DNA from 3 places in the Brevundimonas subvibrioides ATCC 15264 genome. Region 1 is predicted to be linked to each of the others. Evidence: predicted binding sites of a transcription regulator. Region 1 holds the regulator's gene; each other region holds the start of a gene.

Region 1 (5,722 bases):
GCTCCAGCCCCGAGATCCTGGTGCGGCTGAAGGACGGCGGCGTCACGATCCGTCCGCTGGCCGGCACCCGCCCGCGCGGCGCGACGCCGGAGGCCGACAGGGCGCTGGAGGCCGAACTTCTGGCCGATCCGAAGGAACTGGCCGAGCATCTGATGCTGCTGGACCTGGGCCGCAACGACGTGGGCCGCGTCGCCGCGCCCGGAAGCGTCAAGGTGACCGAGAGCTTCGTCGTCGAACGGTACAGCCAGGTGATGCACATCGTCTCGAATGTCGAGGGTCGGGCCCACCCCGACCTCGACGCGGTGGATACGCTCCTGGCGGCCCTGCCCGCCGGCACGCTTTCGGGCGCGCCCAAGGTGCGGGCCATGGAAATCATCGACGAGCTGGAGACCGAAAAGCGCGGCGTCGGCTATGGCGGCGGCGTCGGCTACATCTCGGCAGGGGGCGAGGCCGACATCTGCATCGTGCTGCGCACGGCCCTGTTCGCCGACGGCCAGGTCTTCGTCCAGGCCGGGGCGGGTGTGGTCGCGGACAGCGATCCGGCGGCCGAATATGCCGAGACCGAGGCCAAGGCTCGTGCGCCGATGCGGGCGGCCGAGGACGCCTGGCGGTTCGAACTGGGCGCGCCGCTCAATACAGCCGGCGAGATATGACGCGCGGCGCACGCCTCGTGTAGGAACTTATTCCGTCAAAAGTCTTGCGGTCCGATGCGTCCTTCCCCACGTCGTCGCCCGGGTCTTTGACACGTCGCACATCAGGTACACAGGGGCGAGACGCCGGTGGATTTCTCATAATCTGGCACCCTGCCGACCCACCGGGATCGTTAGTGTCTGATTCCGCTGAACTATCGCACTGGCAGGCTGGCACGCGTTTTTTCGGATGGCACTGCCACCCCAGCGTTGTCCGGTCAGGCCGACGCGCTGACCGGCACCGGCTGATCCTCGATCGCCACGCCCGGCCCCAGGATCATCACCCCGGCCAGCAGCACGGCCGCCGTCGCCGCGAGCGCAGCGGCCCCCAGCGTCGCCATCACGTTGGGTCGGGGCTCGACCTCGACGAGGGCCTGCCGCGCCTGTTCGATCTGGGCCTGCATGGTCATGGAATCGCCCTCCGTCGCGAGCCCTGATCTCGAACGGCAACGGTTAACGATCCGTGTGCGCACGCGTCCGCTTGGCGGCGGGGATATCCCCCTCTAGAAGCGCCGGATGATCCTCGTCGTCGATAACTACGACAGCTTTACCTACAACCTCGTCCACTACCTGGCGGAGTTGGGCGCGCAGACGCACGTCATCCGCAATGACGACCTGACGGTCGAGGAGGCCTGGGCGCTGAAGCCCGAGGCGGTGCTGCTGTCGCCCGGACCCTGCGCGCCGGATCAGGCGGGCATCTGCCTGCCCCTGATCACCACGGCCCCAGACGACATGCCGATCCTGGGCGTGTGCCTGGGGCATCAGGCGATCGGTCAGGCCTTCGGCGGCGACGTCGTGCGGGCCAAGGCCCTGATGCACGGCAAGACCTCGCCGATCACCCACGACAATCGCGGCCTGTTCGCCGGCCTGCCGTCGCCCTTCACCGCCACCCGCTATCACAGCCTGGCCGTCGCGCGGGCCACCCTGCCCAACAGCCTGGACGTGACCGCCTGGACCGAGGACGGCGAGATCATGGGCGTGCAGCACCACGCCCTCCCGATCCACGGGGTCCAGTTCCACCCCGAATCCATCGCCACCGAACACGGCCACGCCCTGCTGGCCAACTTCCTCGATCTGGCGGGCGTCAAACGCCTGGCCATGGTCTGAGGCCGTGTCCGAGGGTTTCAAGCCGCTGCTGGCCCGGCTGGTCGACGGCCAGACGCTGAGCGAGGCCGAGGCCGGCGATTTCTTCGCCGCCTGCCTGCGCGGCGAGCCGACCCCGGCCCAGGTCGCCGCCGCCGTCACCGCCCTGCGTATCCGGGGCGAGACGGTGGACGAAATCACCGCCTTCGCCCGCGCCATGCGGGCCGCCGCCAGCCCCTTCGACCAGCCGTACGAGGTCATCGACACCTGCGGCACCGGGGGCGACGGCCAGCATACCTGGAACATCTCGACCGCCGCCGCCCTGGTCCTCGCGGGTGCCGGCCTGAAGGTCGCCAAGCACGGCAATCGCGCGCTCAGCTCGCGGTCCGGCTCGTCCGACGTGCTGTCGGCCCTGGGCGTCAACCTGACCGCCGGGCCGGAGCGCCAGAAGCGGGCGCTGGACGAGGCCGGCATCTGCTTCCTGTTCGCGCCCCACTATCACGGGGCCATGCGCCACGTCGGGCCGATCCGCGCCGAGATCGGCTTCCGCACCGTGTTCAACCTGCTGGGCCCCCTGTCCAACCCGGCGCTCGCCCGCCGTCAGGTCATGGGCGTCTACGACCCGCGCCTTCTGGAGCCTCTGGCCCAGGTGCTCGGCAACCTCGGGGCCACCCGCGCCTGGACCGTCCACGGCCAGGGTCTGGACGAACTGACCACGACCGGCCCGACCGAGGTCGCCGAATGGAAGGACGGTGCCGTCCGCCGTTTCACCGTCACCCCCGAAGACGCAGGCCTGCCCCGCGCCGACATCGCGGCCCTGCGCGGCGGCGATGCCGACGCCAATGCCGCGGCCCTGACCGCCCTGCTGGACGGGGCGACCGGGCCCTATCGCGACGTCGTCCTGCTGAACGCGGCCGCGGCCCTGGTCGTGGCGGACAAGGCCGGGGACCTGAAGGACGGCGTCGTCCTCGCCGCCCGCGCCATCGACGACGGAGCCGCCCGCACCGCGCTGTCCAGACTGGCCGCCATCACCTCCGCGCCCGAGCCCGTCGAGGCCCCATGACCGACATCCTGGAACAGATCGCCGCCTACAAGCGGGTCGAGGTCGCCGAGCGCAAGGCCGCCCGCCCGCTGGCCGAGATCGAATCGCTGGCCATGGTCGCGGGCATGCCCCGCGGCTTTCTGGCCGCGCTGCGCAAACGCTCGCACGACGGCCGCCCCGCCCTGATCGCCGAGATCAAGAAGGCCAGCCCGTCCAAGGGCCTGATCCGCGCCGACTTCGATCCGCCCGTCCTGGCCCGGGCCTATGAGGCGGGCGGCGCGACCTGCCTGTCCGTCCTGACCGACGAACCCAGCTTCCAGGGTCATGACGCCTATCTGGGCGCCGCCCGCGCGGCGACCGCCCTGCCCTGCCTGCGCAAGGACTTCCTCGTCGATCCCTGGCAGGTCGCCGAGAGCCGCGCCCTTTGCGCCGACGCCATCCTGATCATCCTGTCGATGGTCGATGACGTCCTGGCCGCAGAGCTCCTCGCCGAGGCCCGCCGCTTCGGCATGGACGCCCTGATCGAGACCCATGACGAGGCCGAGATGGCCCGCGCCGTGGATCTGGGCGGCGACCTGATCGGCATCAACAACCGGTCCCTGCGCACCTTCGAGGTCGATCTGGGGGCTACGGCCCGCTACGCCGCCATGGCCCCCGCCGGTGCCCTGCTGGTGGCCGAAAGCGGCATCTTCACGGCTGGACACGTGGCGGAGGTCGCGGCGGCCGGTGCCCGCGCCATTCTGGTCGGGGAAAGCCTGATGCGGCAGTCGGACGTCGAGGCGGCGACGATCGCGCTGCTGGAGCCCGTTTCCCGTTAAGTTGACATTAGGCAAGAACACTTACAGAACATCGACAACGGTTCACGACTTGTTCTGAAGGCGATTCCCACCATGCTGACGAAAAAGCAGCACGAACTCCTGATGTTCATCCATGAGCGGATCAAGGAGACCGGCGTCTCCCCCTCGTTCGACGAGATGAAGGAGGCTCTGGATCTGGCGTCCAAGTCGGGCATCCACCGGTTGATCACGGCGCTGGAGGAACGCGGCTTCATCCGCCGCCTCGCCCATCGTGCCCGGGCCCTCGAAGTCGTGAAGCTGCCGGAACAGGCGACGACCGGCCCGGTCCGGGGCCGACAGCCCTTCCGCCCAGACGTGATCGAGGGCGGCGGTCGTCCCCGCGCGGCCGAGCCCGCCAACGACACACGCGAACTGGTCCTGGTCGGCAAGATCGCCGCGGGCGTGCCCATCGCGGCGATCCAGCAGGACCACGGTCGCTATTCGGTGCCCGAGGCGATGCTGGGGGCCGGCGAGCACTACATGCTCGAGATCGAAGGCGATTCGATGATCGAGGCTGGCATCCTCAATGGCGATCTGGTGGTCATCAAACGCGTCGACACCGCCTCGTCGGGCGAGATCGTGGTCGCCCTGGTGGAGGGCGAGGAGGCGACGCTCAAGCGTCTGCGCAAGAAGGGCAACTCCATCGCCCTCGAGCCCGCCAACCGCGCCTACGAGACCCGCATCTTCGGTCCGGATCAGGTCGAGGTCCAGGGCAAGCTGGTCGGACTCATCCGCCAGTATCACTGACGGACCGAGTCGACGCCGGCGTCGGTGGCATCCGGCTCCACGGCCGGTCGCCCCGGACGTCCGCTGACCAGACCGCGCGCCACCCCTGCGGCGTCCGCCACAGCTCGACGGCACCGCCACGCGCATGGTCGACCCCATCCAGCACCAGCCGGCCGTCGCAGGCCTCGGGCAAGGCCGACACCGTCGCCCGCACGCTGACCAGAGGTGCCGATTCGCAAAGGACCGTCAGAGCTTCGGGGTCCGGTGCGGTCGTGCCCCACCAGACGGCGACGGGTGCCGTGCCGCTGACGGGCGCGCACGAATACCGCTCGCAGAGCCAGCCCTCCTCAGCCCGTTCCGAAAGCGTCAGTCCCCGCCGCCGCGACCACAGGTCGGTGGCGAACTCGCGCACGCCCGGCCGTATCACGACCGCCTGACCGCTCCGGCTGAAGGCCGCATTGGTCCCTCCGTCCCCGATCCAGACCGTCGGCGTCGGGGCTCGCGGCCAGATCAGCACGGCGCAGACGAACGGCAGTCCGGCCCACCGCAACCGCCCCTGCCACAGGCAGACGAACAGCACCCCCAGGAACGAGATCGGCAGCACATAGTCCGGCGCGCTGGCGATGGTCTGGACCGCACCGGGCAGTCCTGAAACCCAGTGCCCGACCGCCAGCATCGCATCGACCCCCCGGCCCGCCACCCACAGGAACGGTCCGCCCAGCCCGATCGGCTCCAGCAGCGCGCCCAACGCCAGCGCCGGCATCATGATGAAGTCCGCGATGGGAGAGGTCGCCAGATTGGCGATCAGACCGAATACGGCCGTCCGGTTGAAGTGCTGGATGGCGAACGGTCCGGTCGCCACGCCCGCGACCAGACTGGCGGTCACCGCGACCACCAGCCAGTGTCGCGCCGACTGGAACAGCGCGATCGGCCAGGGCACCGACAGTTCCCGCGTCCGCGGCGGCCAGGCCTCGGTCAGGGCCACCAGCGCCGCCGTCGCCGCGAACGACATCTGGAAGCCGGGCGTCACGATGGCCTCGGGCTGAAGGATCAGCACCACCATGGCCGCGACCGCCAGCCCGTGCATGCTGATCGCCTGCCGATCGAGCAGGATGGCCGCGAACGCGATGGACGCCGTGATCGCCGCCCGCTCGGCCGGGGCGGGCGCACCGGACAGGATTAGATAGCTCCACACCGCGACCACGCCCGCGACCGCCGCCACCTTCTTTCCCGAGACCCTCAGCGCCAGCCAAGGCCAGGCCGCCACGCCGAACCGCACCAGGAAGAAGGCGAACCCGCCCACGATGGCCATGTGCAGGCCCGAGATCGACAGGATGTGCGCCAGT
Region 2 (5,722 bases), 520 kb from region 1:
TGGCGGGGATCGCGCCCAGCAATCCGCGCTGGTTCGACTGGTCGCAGCTGTCCGCGCAGGTGCTGCTGGTCCAGGCCTATGGCGTGCCGGGCGGGCAGGGGTGGAACGCCCCGACCTGGACCCTCTCGGCCCTGATCGGGTGTTATCTCCTGTTGCCCTGGATCAGCCGCGCCCTGTGGCGCTGGCCCCCGCTTGTCGTGGTGATCGGCGCGACGGTCCTAGTCCTCGCCGCTGACGTCGCCGCTTCGCTCTGGCTCGGCGATCCGATCTACCGCCTGCCGATGCGCTACGGCATCCTGCGCGCTCTGCCGCTGTTCCTGCTCGGGGTCGCGGCGGCCTTCTACGGCTCGCGGGTCTATGTCGGGCCGCGCCTGGCCGGAGCGATCGGCGTCGCCGCCGCCGTCGCGCTCGTACTGTTCCAGGCCTTCGGCGCCTTCAGCCTGCTGTCGCTGGGCCTGATGACCGTGATCATCTGGGCCGCCGGCGCCGTGCCGGTGCGCAGTCCTTCACGGCTGATCGAGCATCTGGCCCTGATGTCGTTCTCGATGTTCCTCACCAATGAGGTGAGCCGCATCGTCTGGTTCGGCCTGCTCGACGCCCTGGGACAGGAGTCCTGGTCGTCCGGCGTTCGTTGGGCCCTGTGGGCCGTCGGCTTGGTCGGCGCCTTCGTGGCCGCCGCTGTGTTCCGCTACGGCTTCGACCGTCCGGTCCAGACTTGGCTCAATCCGCCTCGCGTCAACGGGACGGCGCCAGATCCGGCGACGACGCCCCAGGCGTCAGGCGCCGTTGTGCCGACCGAACACGCTGGTTGAACCGTCGTTGAGGATCAGGACGGTCGTATAGGGCTCCCGTCCGGCGGCCTCCATGCCCGGCGACCCCGCCGGCATGCCGGGCGCGCTCAGAGCCCGGGCGGCCGGGCGCTTCGCCAGCAATCGATCGACGTCGCCGGCCGGGACATGGCCCTCGATGGCGTAGGCGCCGACCACCGCGGTGTGGCAGGAGGCCAGCCGGTCCGGAACGCCATGCTGGGCCCGGATCGGTGCCAGGTCCTCGCGCTCGACGACCTCTACGGTCCAGCCCGCCTGGCGCATGTGCGCGATCCAGCCGCCGCAGCAGCCGCACCAGGGCGTCTTGTACGCGATCATGCGCTTGGGCGGCGTGGCGAGGGCCGGGCCCGCGAGGGCGGCCAGAGGCAGGCCGAGGATGAGAAGGCGACGAGAAAGGCGGTTCATCGGCGGCGGTCCCGGATGGCGGCGAGACTGTCACTGTAGACCGGCGACCGGCGCGCCGCGAACCGACTTGGTGTCACAGGGGGGCGGTTTTGCTGCTCCCTTTATGTTCCAATCTTGCTAGGCCGGGGCATGAGCGACGGGCCGGTTCGCAAGATCATTCACGTCGACATGGACGCCTTCTTCGCGTCCGTCGAACAGCGCGACGATCCCGCTCTGCGCGGCAGCCCGGTGGCCGTGGGCTACGCCGCCCAACGCGGCGTGGTGGCGGCGGCCAGCTATGAGGCGCGGGTCTTCGGCGTGAGGTCGGCCATGCCGTCGACCACGGCCTTGCGGCAGTGCCCGGACCTCGTCTTCGTCCCGCCACGGTTCGAGGTCTACCGCGCCGTCTCGAAACAGATCCAGGCGATCTTCGCTGACTACACGCCTCTGGTGGAGCCGCTGTCCCTGGACGAGGCCTATCTCGACGTCACTGACAACCTGCGCGGCCTGCCGACCGCCTCGGAGACCGCCGTCGAGATCCGCGCCCGCATCCTGGAAGAGACCGGCCTGACAGCGTCGGCGGGGATTTCCTACAACAAGTTCCTAGCCAAGCTGGCCTCAGACCAGCGCAAGCCGAACGGCCAGTTCGTCGTGCCGCCCGGGCGGGGCGAGGCCTTCGTCGAGATCCTGCCGGTGAAACGCTTCTACGGGGTCGGGCCGGTGACGGCCGCCAAGATGAGCCGCTTGGGCATCGAGACCGGCGAGGACCTCCGGCGCCAGTCGCTGGCCTTACTACAGCAGCATTTCGGCAAGTCCGGTCCCTGGTACTACGCCATCTCGCGCGGCGAGGATCATCGCGCGGTTAACCCGAACCGGGAGCGCAAGTCGTCCGGATCGGAAACGACGTTCGGAAGCGACCTGACCGATCCCTCGGCGATTGAGGCCGGTGTCCTCGCCATGACGGGCGATGTCTGGGGCTGGTGCGAGAAGTCGGACGCCTACGGGCGCACGGTGACGGTGAAGGTCAGATGGGCCGACTTTCAGCAGTCCACCCGCAGCCGTTCCTTTCCGGAGCCGGTGACGTCCAAGGATCGGCTGGAAGAGATCAGCCTCCTGCTGGTCCGCTCGCTCTATCCGCCCGCCAAGGGCATCCGCCTGGTCGGCGTCAGCCTGTCCAACTTCAAGGTGCCGGCGCCGTCGGCGTCCGACCAGCTCGCCTTGGCCTGATGCGTGTGCAGGCAAACCTCTTCGGCGAGCCGGTTGCCGCGGGACCCGCCGCTCCGGACAGGTTTCGCTACTGGCCTGATCTCCTTTCAGAGGACGAGCAGGCAAGGATGCTGCGTGCTCCACAGGCCTTGTCGTTCAAGCCCTATATCTGGAAGGCATGCGCCAAGCTGGGCGTACGGACCAGGATTCAGGTTGTAGCGGTCGGGGTTCGCACCGGCATCATAGACCCTGAAGACGAATGAGCGCCAAGCTTGAGCGCGCGTAGAAGGAGAGGGGGCGGGCCTGGACTTCTGTACAGAAGCCGGAGGTGTCGGCTCTGATCGCCGCCGACGCATTGCGTCGCTTGGCTCAAAACCAGCGCCTGTCCGTTCCGGAACCCGCCGACGACGATCCTACAACGCTCAAGGCTGGTCGCGCGAGTCGGGCTTGACCGATCGCGGCGAGGGAGGAAAAGACGCCGATGACCAAATATGCGCCCCTCGCATCCTTCCTTCGCCGCCAGAAGCGGTCCGAGGTAAACCTGACGTTCCGGGAAATTGAACGGATCGTGGGTGGCATTCTGCCGAAAGCCGCGGCCGTCGACGGATGGTGGCGAGCGGATCCATCTGGGCCGTTGGGGCCCCAGCACATCGCGTTCGCGGACGCCGGATTCATCGCTGAACCGCAAATGCGAGCCGAGATCGTGCGCTTCGTCCGGAAGGACGCCGCCGGGCCGGTCCCCGGCACAGAGCAGGCCGGCGACCGGGACCAGGCAACCTGATTCCGGTCACCTCCGGTGGCTTCGCCGAGGGGGCCGCCGGAGGAGATCGATCGCCGACGATCAGTTGTGGTCTGCGTGCCCCTGGGGGGCAGGCGTGTCCGACAGCGCTGGTGCGGGCGCCGCCGGCTCGGCCGGGGTGGTGTCGGTCTTCATCTCGTCGCAGCAGGTCATAGCCGCATCCGCGGCCATGTCCTTGCAGCAGGCGCAGCCTTCAGCGGCCAGGGCCGCGCCGGCGCTCAGGGTCAGGATCGCGCCGGCGGCGGCCAGCAGGGTGGAAACTTTCATCGTCGTTCTCCTAGTGAATCATGAAGCGGGTAGAGCCAGACATCTTGTGGCCGTCCGGACCTTCGGCGGACCAGGCGGCAGCGTAGCTCCCCGGCGCGAGACGCGGCAAGGCCACGCTGACGGTCACGGCGGCGGGCAGGGCGGGCGCGGTGACGACGATCGGGGCCTGGCCCTCGGCGGTGAGTGTCACGGTCTTCAGGATCATCGGGTGCGGGAAAGTCGCGCTGAAGCGTTCCGGTGCGCCTTGCATCATGGCGCCGTCGGCCGGGGTGGTGACGATGTTGGAGGCGGCCGGAGCCTGGTGTTGCATTCCGGCGTGGCCGGCGTGCGGGTCTTGAGCGGCGGCGGCGCCGGCAAACGCCAAAGCGGCGGTGAGAACAAGAGTGCGGATCATCGGGTAGTCTCCTTGGATTAGAACCAGGCCTTGAGGCCGACAACGAGCCGGGTGTCTTCTGCCTCGCCGCCTCGGGCTTCGATGTAGTCGGCGGTGTTTCCGAGGGCGCGGCTCCACTCGACGCCGACGTAGGGGGCGAACTCCTTGCGGAGTTCGTAGCGCAGTCTCAGGCCCGCCTCGATCGAAGAGAGACCCGAGCCGATCTCCAGTTCCGGAATATCGCTGGCCGAGGCATCGATTTCGAGGCGCGGCTGAAGGATCAGGCGCTGTGTGATCCGCTGATCATACTCGGCCTCGACGCGGGCGGTCAGGTCGCCCTTCGTGGATAGAAAGGCGGCTGCGTCGATCTCGAACCAGTATGGGGCCAGTCCCTGGAGACCCAGGACCAGATGGGTGGTGTCCTCGCCATCGGGCCGGAAGTCTTGGCGCACACCGGCCTGCACATCCCAGAAGGGCGTGATGGCGCGGCTGTAGAGGGCCTGAATTTCGACCTCCTCCAGATCACCGCCGAAGTCGCCTTCACCCTCGGACTTCCACCAGAAGCGATTGATGTCGCCGCCGCTCCATCCCTGGACATCCCAAAGGTAGGTGTCGTCGCCATCGCCGAAGGCGGCTTCGAGGCGATCGATGATGACGGCCGTGGTACGCACGTCGCCGTTCTCGGCAATCAAGGTCTGGCGTGATGCGTTCATCGCCTCTGCGCCGAAGACCAGGTCGGCGGCGTGCGTCGGGCCGCTCAGGGCGGCGGTCGGAACCGGCGTCTCTGGAGGTCGACCGGAATCGTCCGCGCTGGTCGGGACATCCGGCGGCCCCATGCTCATCGCCGCCATGTCATGCCCGGCATGGGGATCCGCCTGGGCCGGCTGAATCGTGGCCATGTCGTGCCCGGCGTGCGGATCAGGCTGCGCGGGCGCCATGGTCGACGTCTCGTGACCCGCATGGGGATCGGCTTCGGGCGGCATCGGCGCGGGCGGCATGACATGACCCGCGTGCGGATCCTGTGCTGCCGGCCGGGCGGGAGTCTGAGGCTCGGCGACTTGTTCGGGCGCGGGGCGGGTCGGCGCCGGCATGACATGGCCCGCGTGCGGGTCCTGGGCCTGGGCGCTGAAGGCGCTGGCGGCGAGGATGATGGGGGCGAGGGCGATGGCGAGGCGGTTCATCAGGCGGCTCCGTCCATGGGCCGCACCGTCACCACGTTGAACATGCCGGCGTGCATGTGCATCAGCATGTGGCAGTGGAAGGCCCAGTCTCCGGGTGCGTCGGCGGTCAGGTCGAACGTCACTTTTGATCCGGGAGCGACATTGACGGTGTGCTTCAGCGGCTGATGCCCCGCAGGACCGCCCGTAACGAGTTCAAAGAAATGCCCGTGCAGATGGATCGGGTGCCCCATCATGGTGTCGTTCACCAGGGTGACGCGGACCCGTTCATTCCGCTCGAAGCGGATCGGTTCGACCAGTTCGCTGAATTTGCGGCCGTCGAAGCCCCACATGAACCGTTCCATATTGCCGGTCAGATGGATTTCCATCGTCCGGGACGGCGGACGGCGATCCTTGTTCGGCTGGAGCGAAACCAGATCGGTATAGACCAGCACCCGGTGATCGACCGTTTCCAGGCCGAGGGGGCGATCGCCCAGCCGGTTGGCGGGGGCCATGGCGATCATGTCGACGCCCACGCCCACCGCCATGTCGGCCGGCGCGTTGTCAGGGTCCCGCATATTCATCGCGCCCATGCCCGCCATATCGGACGCGGGAGCGGCGGCCGGGGTCTGCCCCATGGCCGCGTGATCCATGCCGGACATCGCGCCATCGTCCATTCCGGCCATGCCGCTATGGTCCATGCCCGCCA
Region 3 (5,722 bases), 470 kb from region 1:
GGGCGCGGACGGCAACGTCTATGCGGTGGCACAGGGGTCGGTTCAGACCGGCTCGGTGTCCGGCTCCGGGTCGTCCGGGTCGTCGGTCACGCGCGGCGTACCGACCGCGGGCCGCATCGCCTCGGGTGCCACGGTCGAGCGCGAGACCGGCTTCAACCTCGACAGCCTGCAGGAAGTCCGCCTCACTCTCCGCAACCCTGACTTCACGACGGCCCAGCGCGTCGCCGCAGCCATCAACGCGACCTATCCCTCGACGGCGCTGGCCGAAAACGGATCGGTCATCACCCTGCGCGCGCCGGCCCAGCTGGGCATGGCGGCCTTCATCAGCCGGGTCGAGAACATGCCCGTCGCCGTCGACACTCCCGCCCGCGTCATCATCGACGAGGTCAACGGCGTGATCGTGATGGGCGAGAACGTCCGCATCTCCACCGTCGCGATCGCCCAGGGCAACCTGACCATCTCGGTCCAGGAAACCCCGCAGGTCAGCCAGCCCGCCCCCTTCAGCCAGGGCCAGACCACCGTCGTCCCGCAGTCCGATGTGACGGTTGAGGAGGAACTGGGCCGCGAGATCCGGCTGGTGAACGGGGCCACGTCCCTGTCCACCCTGGTCAACGGCCTGAACGCCCTTGGCGTCTCGCCCCGCGACATGATCTCCATCCTCCAGGCCATCAAGGCGGCCGGGGCCCTCCAGGCCGAGATCGAGGTGCTGTGATGAGCGACCTGACCGTCTCCGCCGACCTGCTCGCCCCCGCCCCGGCAGCGCCGAACGCGGCCTCCGCCCGGATGCGCGAAACCGCCGAGAATTTCGAGGCGTCGTTCCTGGCCCAGATGCTGAAGCCCATGTTCGAAGGCCTGTCGACCGACGGTCCGTTCGGTGGCGGAGAGGCCGAGGGCACATGGCGCAGCTTCATGATCGACGCCATGGCCAAACAGACGGTCAAGGCCGGCGGCATCGGCCTGGCCGATACGGTCGTGGCCGAGATGGTCCGCATGCAGGCTCAACAGTCCACGGAGGTCGCTCCATGACCTACGATCCCATCACGGCCACCGCTCATCTGCGACGGCTGACAGACCTGACCGACCGGCTGACGGCGCGGCTGGAGGCCGAAACCGATGCCTTCGCTTCGCGCCGGCCCCAGGATGTGACGGCCAGCCTGGCCGAAACCCAGGATCTGGCGAACCTCTACCGTCGCGAGTCCGCCCAATTGAAGTCGAACCCCGGCCTGCTGGCCGCGGCACCTGTCAGCGAACGCATGGGTCTCATCAAGGCCACCGAAGCGTTCGAGGCCGTCCTGGCCGTCCATGCGCGCACCGTGGAAGCCGCCCGAACCATCTCCGAGGGTCTTGTGCGCACGATCGCCCAGGAAGTCGCGGGCGCGCGGGCCATGGGCACGGGCTACGGCGCGTCCGGCCGAGCGGCCGCCGGTGATGGCCGTGCGGTGACCCTGAACCGCATGGCCTGATCGAGGCCTTCCGGCGCACCCGTTTCCGCGCGTTAACGACGTGTCTGAGGCGAGTTTTAAGGGCTGTATGGCACCGTGCGCGCATGCAGAATCTCAAGCGCCTTCTGGGTTTCGCCTTCGCCGCCTCGGATCTGCTGATCGAGATTCATCCGCAGGGCAAGGTCGTCTTCGCCATGGGGTCCGGACCGTCGACGGACGTTCTGGCCGAGACGCTGGTCGGCTCATCGATTTTTGACGGCGTCGGAAAGGCCAGCGCCAAGGCGGTCGAGGCCGTCCTCGCGACGCTGAAACCCGGCACGCGCTCGCCTGCGGTGGAAGTCCTGTTCGCCGCCGGCGACAGCCGCGTGCGGCGTGCGACGGTGCGTCTGTTCATGATGCCAGACCTGGCGCCGCACATCTCCGGGGCCGTGACCTGGGAAGGGCCCGCCTACCGCCTGCACGATCCGCAGTCGCGACCGGCCCTGACACCGGGGGCCTTCCTGGATCGGGCCCGCGACGTCCTCACCGCGCCCGGAGCCTCGGCGGATCTGGCCGTTTCGTTCGTCGACGTATCGGGGCTTCAGGCGGCGGAAGCCTTGGGCGAGGCCGGAGAGCGCCTGAACGCCCGTGTCCAGGCGGCGCTGCAGGCCGCGTCCGTCGACGGCAACAGCACGGGGCAGTTGGGCCCGGAACGGTTCGCCCTGCTGCGCGATCGTTCGGTGGACGTCGACCTGGCCGGAGAGGTTCGGGAACTGGGACTGAGCGAAGGTCTCGATCTGGGCGTGCGGGCGACCGAGGTCGGCATCGACGTCGGCGGCGACTCCCTGAACACGCTGCGCGCCCTGCGCTTCGCCGTGGAGGGCTGTCTGAAGGACGGGGGGCTGGACCGGCCCGAACTGACCTTCACCGCCTCGTTGTCGCGTACCCTCAGGAACGCCGATGCCTTCCGGGCCATGGTTCGCGATCGCGGGTTCGAGCTTCACTATCAGCCGATCGTCGATCTGAAGACCGGGGCGGTCCACCATTTCGAGGCGCTGGCGCGCTTCCGCGGCACCAATGGTCCGGCCGACACCATCCACATGGCCGAAGAACTGGCCCTGATCGAAAGCTTCGACGTCGCCGTGGCCGAAAAGGCGCTCGGCCGGCTCCGGCGTCCCGGATCGGGTCTGCTGAAGTTCGCCGTGAACGTCTCGGGTGCCTCTCTGGCGGACGACCGTTACGTCCAGTCCCTGCTCAGGATGACCGCGGCGCGACCCGAAGAGCGCCGGCGGCTGATCGTCGAGATCACCGAGTCCGCCGCCCTCGCCGACGTCGACGCCGCCAACCGTCGTCTGGGCGCGCTCCGGGCAGCCGGGATCAAGGTCTGCATCGACGACTTCGGCGCGGGGTCAGCCTCATACGATTACCTGCGCGGCCTGTCGGTCGATACGGTCAAGATCGACGGCAAGTTCGTCGAAGGCGTGGAAACCGATCCGCGCGCCCGGACCCTGATCGGGCATCTGGTCGAGCTTTGCGGCTCGCTGAAGGTCGCCACCATCGCCGAGATGATCGAGACGCAGGGCGCAGCCGATATCCTGCGCGACCTCGGTGTCGACCATGGCCAGGGCTGGCTGTTCGGCAAGGCCGAGGCCGAACCACGCACCCAGTTGCAGGCGCTCGATCCGGGCAGGCGCATGGGCGAGATCGTCGGCTGGGGCTGACGCCGGCCGCCGGACACGGACCGGCCGGTAAACGTCAGCGTCACCCTGATGCTCTGCAGGAGTGGGGGCTGGCGGACAGCAGCCTCAATGTTCCCACATTGTTCTTGCTGAATCACGGGGATCAATGCCCATATAGCGATGTTGCACCGGACACCTGTCCGGCCTTCCCGCGTTCCCGGACCACATGACCGAAAAGCACAACTTCATCCGCGTGCGCGGCGCGCGCGAGCACAACCTCAAGGGCGTGGATGTCGACATCCCGCGCGAGAAGCTGGTCGTGATGACCGGGCTGTCCGGCTCGGGCAAGTCCTCGCTCGCGTTCGACACAATCTATGCCGAGGGCCAGCGGCGCTATGTCGAAAGCCTCAGCGCCTATGCCCGCCAGTTCCTGGAACTGATGGGCAAGCCGGACGTGGACCTGATCGAGGGCCTGTCGCCGGCCATCTCGATCGAACAGAAGACGACGTCCAAGAACCCGCGTTCCACCGTCGGCACGGTGACGGAGATCAACGACTACATGCGCCTGCTCTGGGCGCGGGTCGGTGTGCCCTATTCTCCGGCGACGGGTCTGCCGATCGAGAGCCAGACGGTGTCCCAGATGGTCGACAAGCTGGTCGCCCTGCCCGAGGGCGAGCGGCTGCTGCTGCTGGCCCCCGTCATTCGGGGTCGCAAGGGCGAGTACCGGAAGGAGATCGCCGAGTGGCAGCGCTCGGGCTTCCAGCGCCTGAAGATCGACGGCGAATTCTACGCCATCGAGGACGCGCCCACGCTCGACAAGAAGTTCAAGCACGACATCGACATCGTTGTGGACCGGATCGTCACCAAGGCGGGCCTGGAGGCGCGCTATGCCGACAGCATCCAGACCGCGCTCAATCTGGCCGACGGCATCGCTGTGGCCGAATGGGCGAATGCGGCCGAGGGCGAGGAGCCGCGCCGGCTGCTCTTTTCCGAGAAGTTCGCCTGTCCGGTCTCCGGCTTCACGATCTCCGAGATCGAGCCCCGGCTGTTCAGCTTCAACAACCCGTTCGGGGCCTGTCCGGTCTGTGATGGCCTCGGTCTGAAGCTGACGTTCGACGCCGATCTGGTGATCCCCGACCGCGACAAGACCCTGCACAAGGGGGCCGTCGCCCCATGGTCGCGCGGGCCTTCGCCGCTCTACACCCAGACGCTGCAGGCCCTCGCCCGCCACTACGGCTTCTCGATGGATGTTGCCTGGCGCGAACTGCCGGACCAGGCCCGCAAGGTCATCCTGCAGGGCACGGGCAGCGAGAAGATCAAGTTCGTCTATGACGACAATGCCCGCAAATACGAGGTCTCCAAGCCGTTTGAGGGGGTCATTCCCAACCTCGACCGCCGCTGGCGCGAGACCGACAGCGCCTGGGTCCGCGAGGAACTGGGCCGATTCCAGTCCGAGACCCCCTGCGAGGCCTGCGGGGGCAAGCGGCTGAAGCCCGAGGCCCTGGCGGTCAAGATCGATGGCGAGGACATCGCCGAGATCAGCTGGCTGTCGATCTCCAAGGCCTATCTGTGGTTCACCACCCTGTCGGATCGCCTGACGGACAAGCAGCTGGAGATCGGCCGCCGCATCCTGAAGGAGATCACCGACCGACTGCGGTTCCTGAACAACGTCGGGCTGGACTATCTCAGCCTGTCGCGGTCGTCGGGCACCCTGTCCGGCGGCGAGAGCCAGCGCATCCGGCTGGCGTCGCAGATCGGTTCGGGCCTGACCGGCGTGCTGTATGTTCTGGACGAGCCGTCCATCGGCCTGCACCAGCGCGACAACACCCGGCTGCTGGAAAGCCTGCGCGGTCTGCGCGACCTCGGCAACTCGGTCCTCGTCGTCGAGCATGACGAGGAGGCGATCATGACCGCCGACTATGTCATCGACATGGGCCCGGCCGCCGGCGTCCACGGCGGCCAGATCTGCGCCGAAGGCACCCCAGCCGAGGTCATGGCCAATCCGAAGTCGCTGACCGGCAAATACCTGACCGGCGAGCGCGAGATCGAACTGCCGCCCGAGGGCCGCCGCCCGATCAACCGCAAGAAGACGCTGAAGATCAGCGGGGCCACCGGCAACAATCTGAAGAACGTCACCGGCGAGATCCCCGTCGGCCTGTTCACCTGCGTCACCGGCGTGTCGGGCGGCGGCAAGTCGACCTTCACCATCGAGACCCTGTACAAGGCCGCCGCGCGTCGCCTGCACAATGCCTCGGACGCCCCCGCCGCCTTCGACCGGATCGAGGGGCTGGAGCATTTCGACAAGGTCATCGATATCGACCAGTCGCCGATCGGCCGGACGCCGCGCTCGAACCCGGCGACCTACACCGGCGCCTTCGGCCCCATCCGCGACTGGTACGCGGGCCTGCCGGAATCAAAGGCCCGCGGCTACGGTCCCGGCCGCTTCAGCTTCAACGTCAAGGGCGGACGCTGCGAGGCCTGTCAGGGCGACGGCCTGATCAAGATCGAGATGCACTTCCTGCCAGACGTCTACGTCACCTGCGACGTCTGCAAGGGCAAACGCTACAACCGCGAGACGCTGGAAATTGTCTTCAAGGGCAAGAGCATCTCCGACGTTCTGGA

What was found. Region 1 encodes LexA, which represses DNA repair genes until DNA is damaged. Its sites were predicted from a motif close to ATGTTCNCNANNTGTTCT; they were not measured.
Region 2: dinB (DNA polymerase IV) is a predicted target of LexA. The motif match lies at 1,325-1,342, and genes of this name have one in related genera.
Region 3: uvrA (excinuclease ABC subunit UvrA) is a predicted target of LexA. The motif match lies at 3,230-3,247, and genes of this name have one in related genera.

Annotation. Positions count from the first base shown of each region.
Region 1 is NC_014375.1:2,143,824-2,149,545, forward strand. It holds gene trpE (anthranilate synthase component I) at 1-653, shown strand, start outside; gene BRESU_RS17695 (hypothetical protein) at 908-1,099, opposite strand; gene BRESU_RS10625 (anthranilate synthase component II) at 1,206-1,796, shown strand; gene trpD (anthranilate phosphoribosyltransferase) at 1,801-2,835, shown strand; gene trpC (indole-3-glycerol phosphate synthase TrpC) at 2,832-3,632, shown strand; gene lexA (transcriptional repressor LexA) at 3,705-4,397, shown strand; gene BRESU_RS10645 (ComEC/Rec2 family competence protein) at 4,378-5,722, opposite strand, start outside.
Region 2 is NC_014375.1:1,628,156-1,633,877, forward strand. It holds gene BRESU_RS08185 (acyltransferase family protein) at 1-812, shown strand, start outside; gene BRESU_RS08190 (DUF411 domain-containing protein) at 777-1,232, opposite strand; gene dinB (DNA polymerase IV) at 1,362-2,438, shown strand; gene BRESU_RS08205 (DUF7662 domain-containing protein) at 2,899-3,198, shown strand; gene BRESU_RS08210 (hypothetical protein) at 3,259-3,483, opposite strand; gene BRESU_RS08215 (copper resistance CopC family protein) at 3,494-3,877, opposite strand; gene BRESU_RS08220 (copper resistance protein B) at 3,895-5,037, opposite strand; gene BRESU_RS08225 (copper resistance system multicopper oxidase) at 5,037-5,722, opposite strand, start outside.
Region 3 is NC_014375.1:2,610,949-2,616,670, forward strand. It holds gene BRESU_RS12970 (flagellar basal body P-ring protein FlgI) at 1-712, shown strand, start outside; gene BRESU_RS12975 (rod-binding protein) at 712-1,026, shown strand; gene BRESU_RS12980 (hypothetical protein) at 1,023-1,463, shown strand; gene BRESU_RS12985 (EAL domain-containing protein) at 1,547-3,142, shown strand; gene uvrA (excinuclease ABC subunit UvrA) at 3,327-5,722, shown strand, end outside.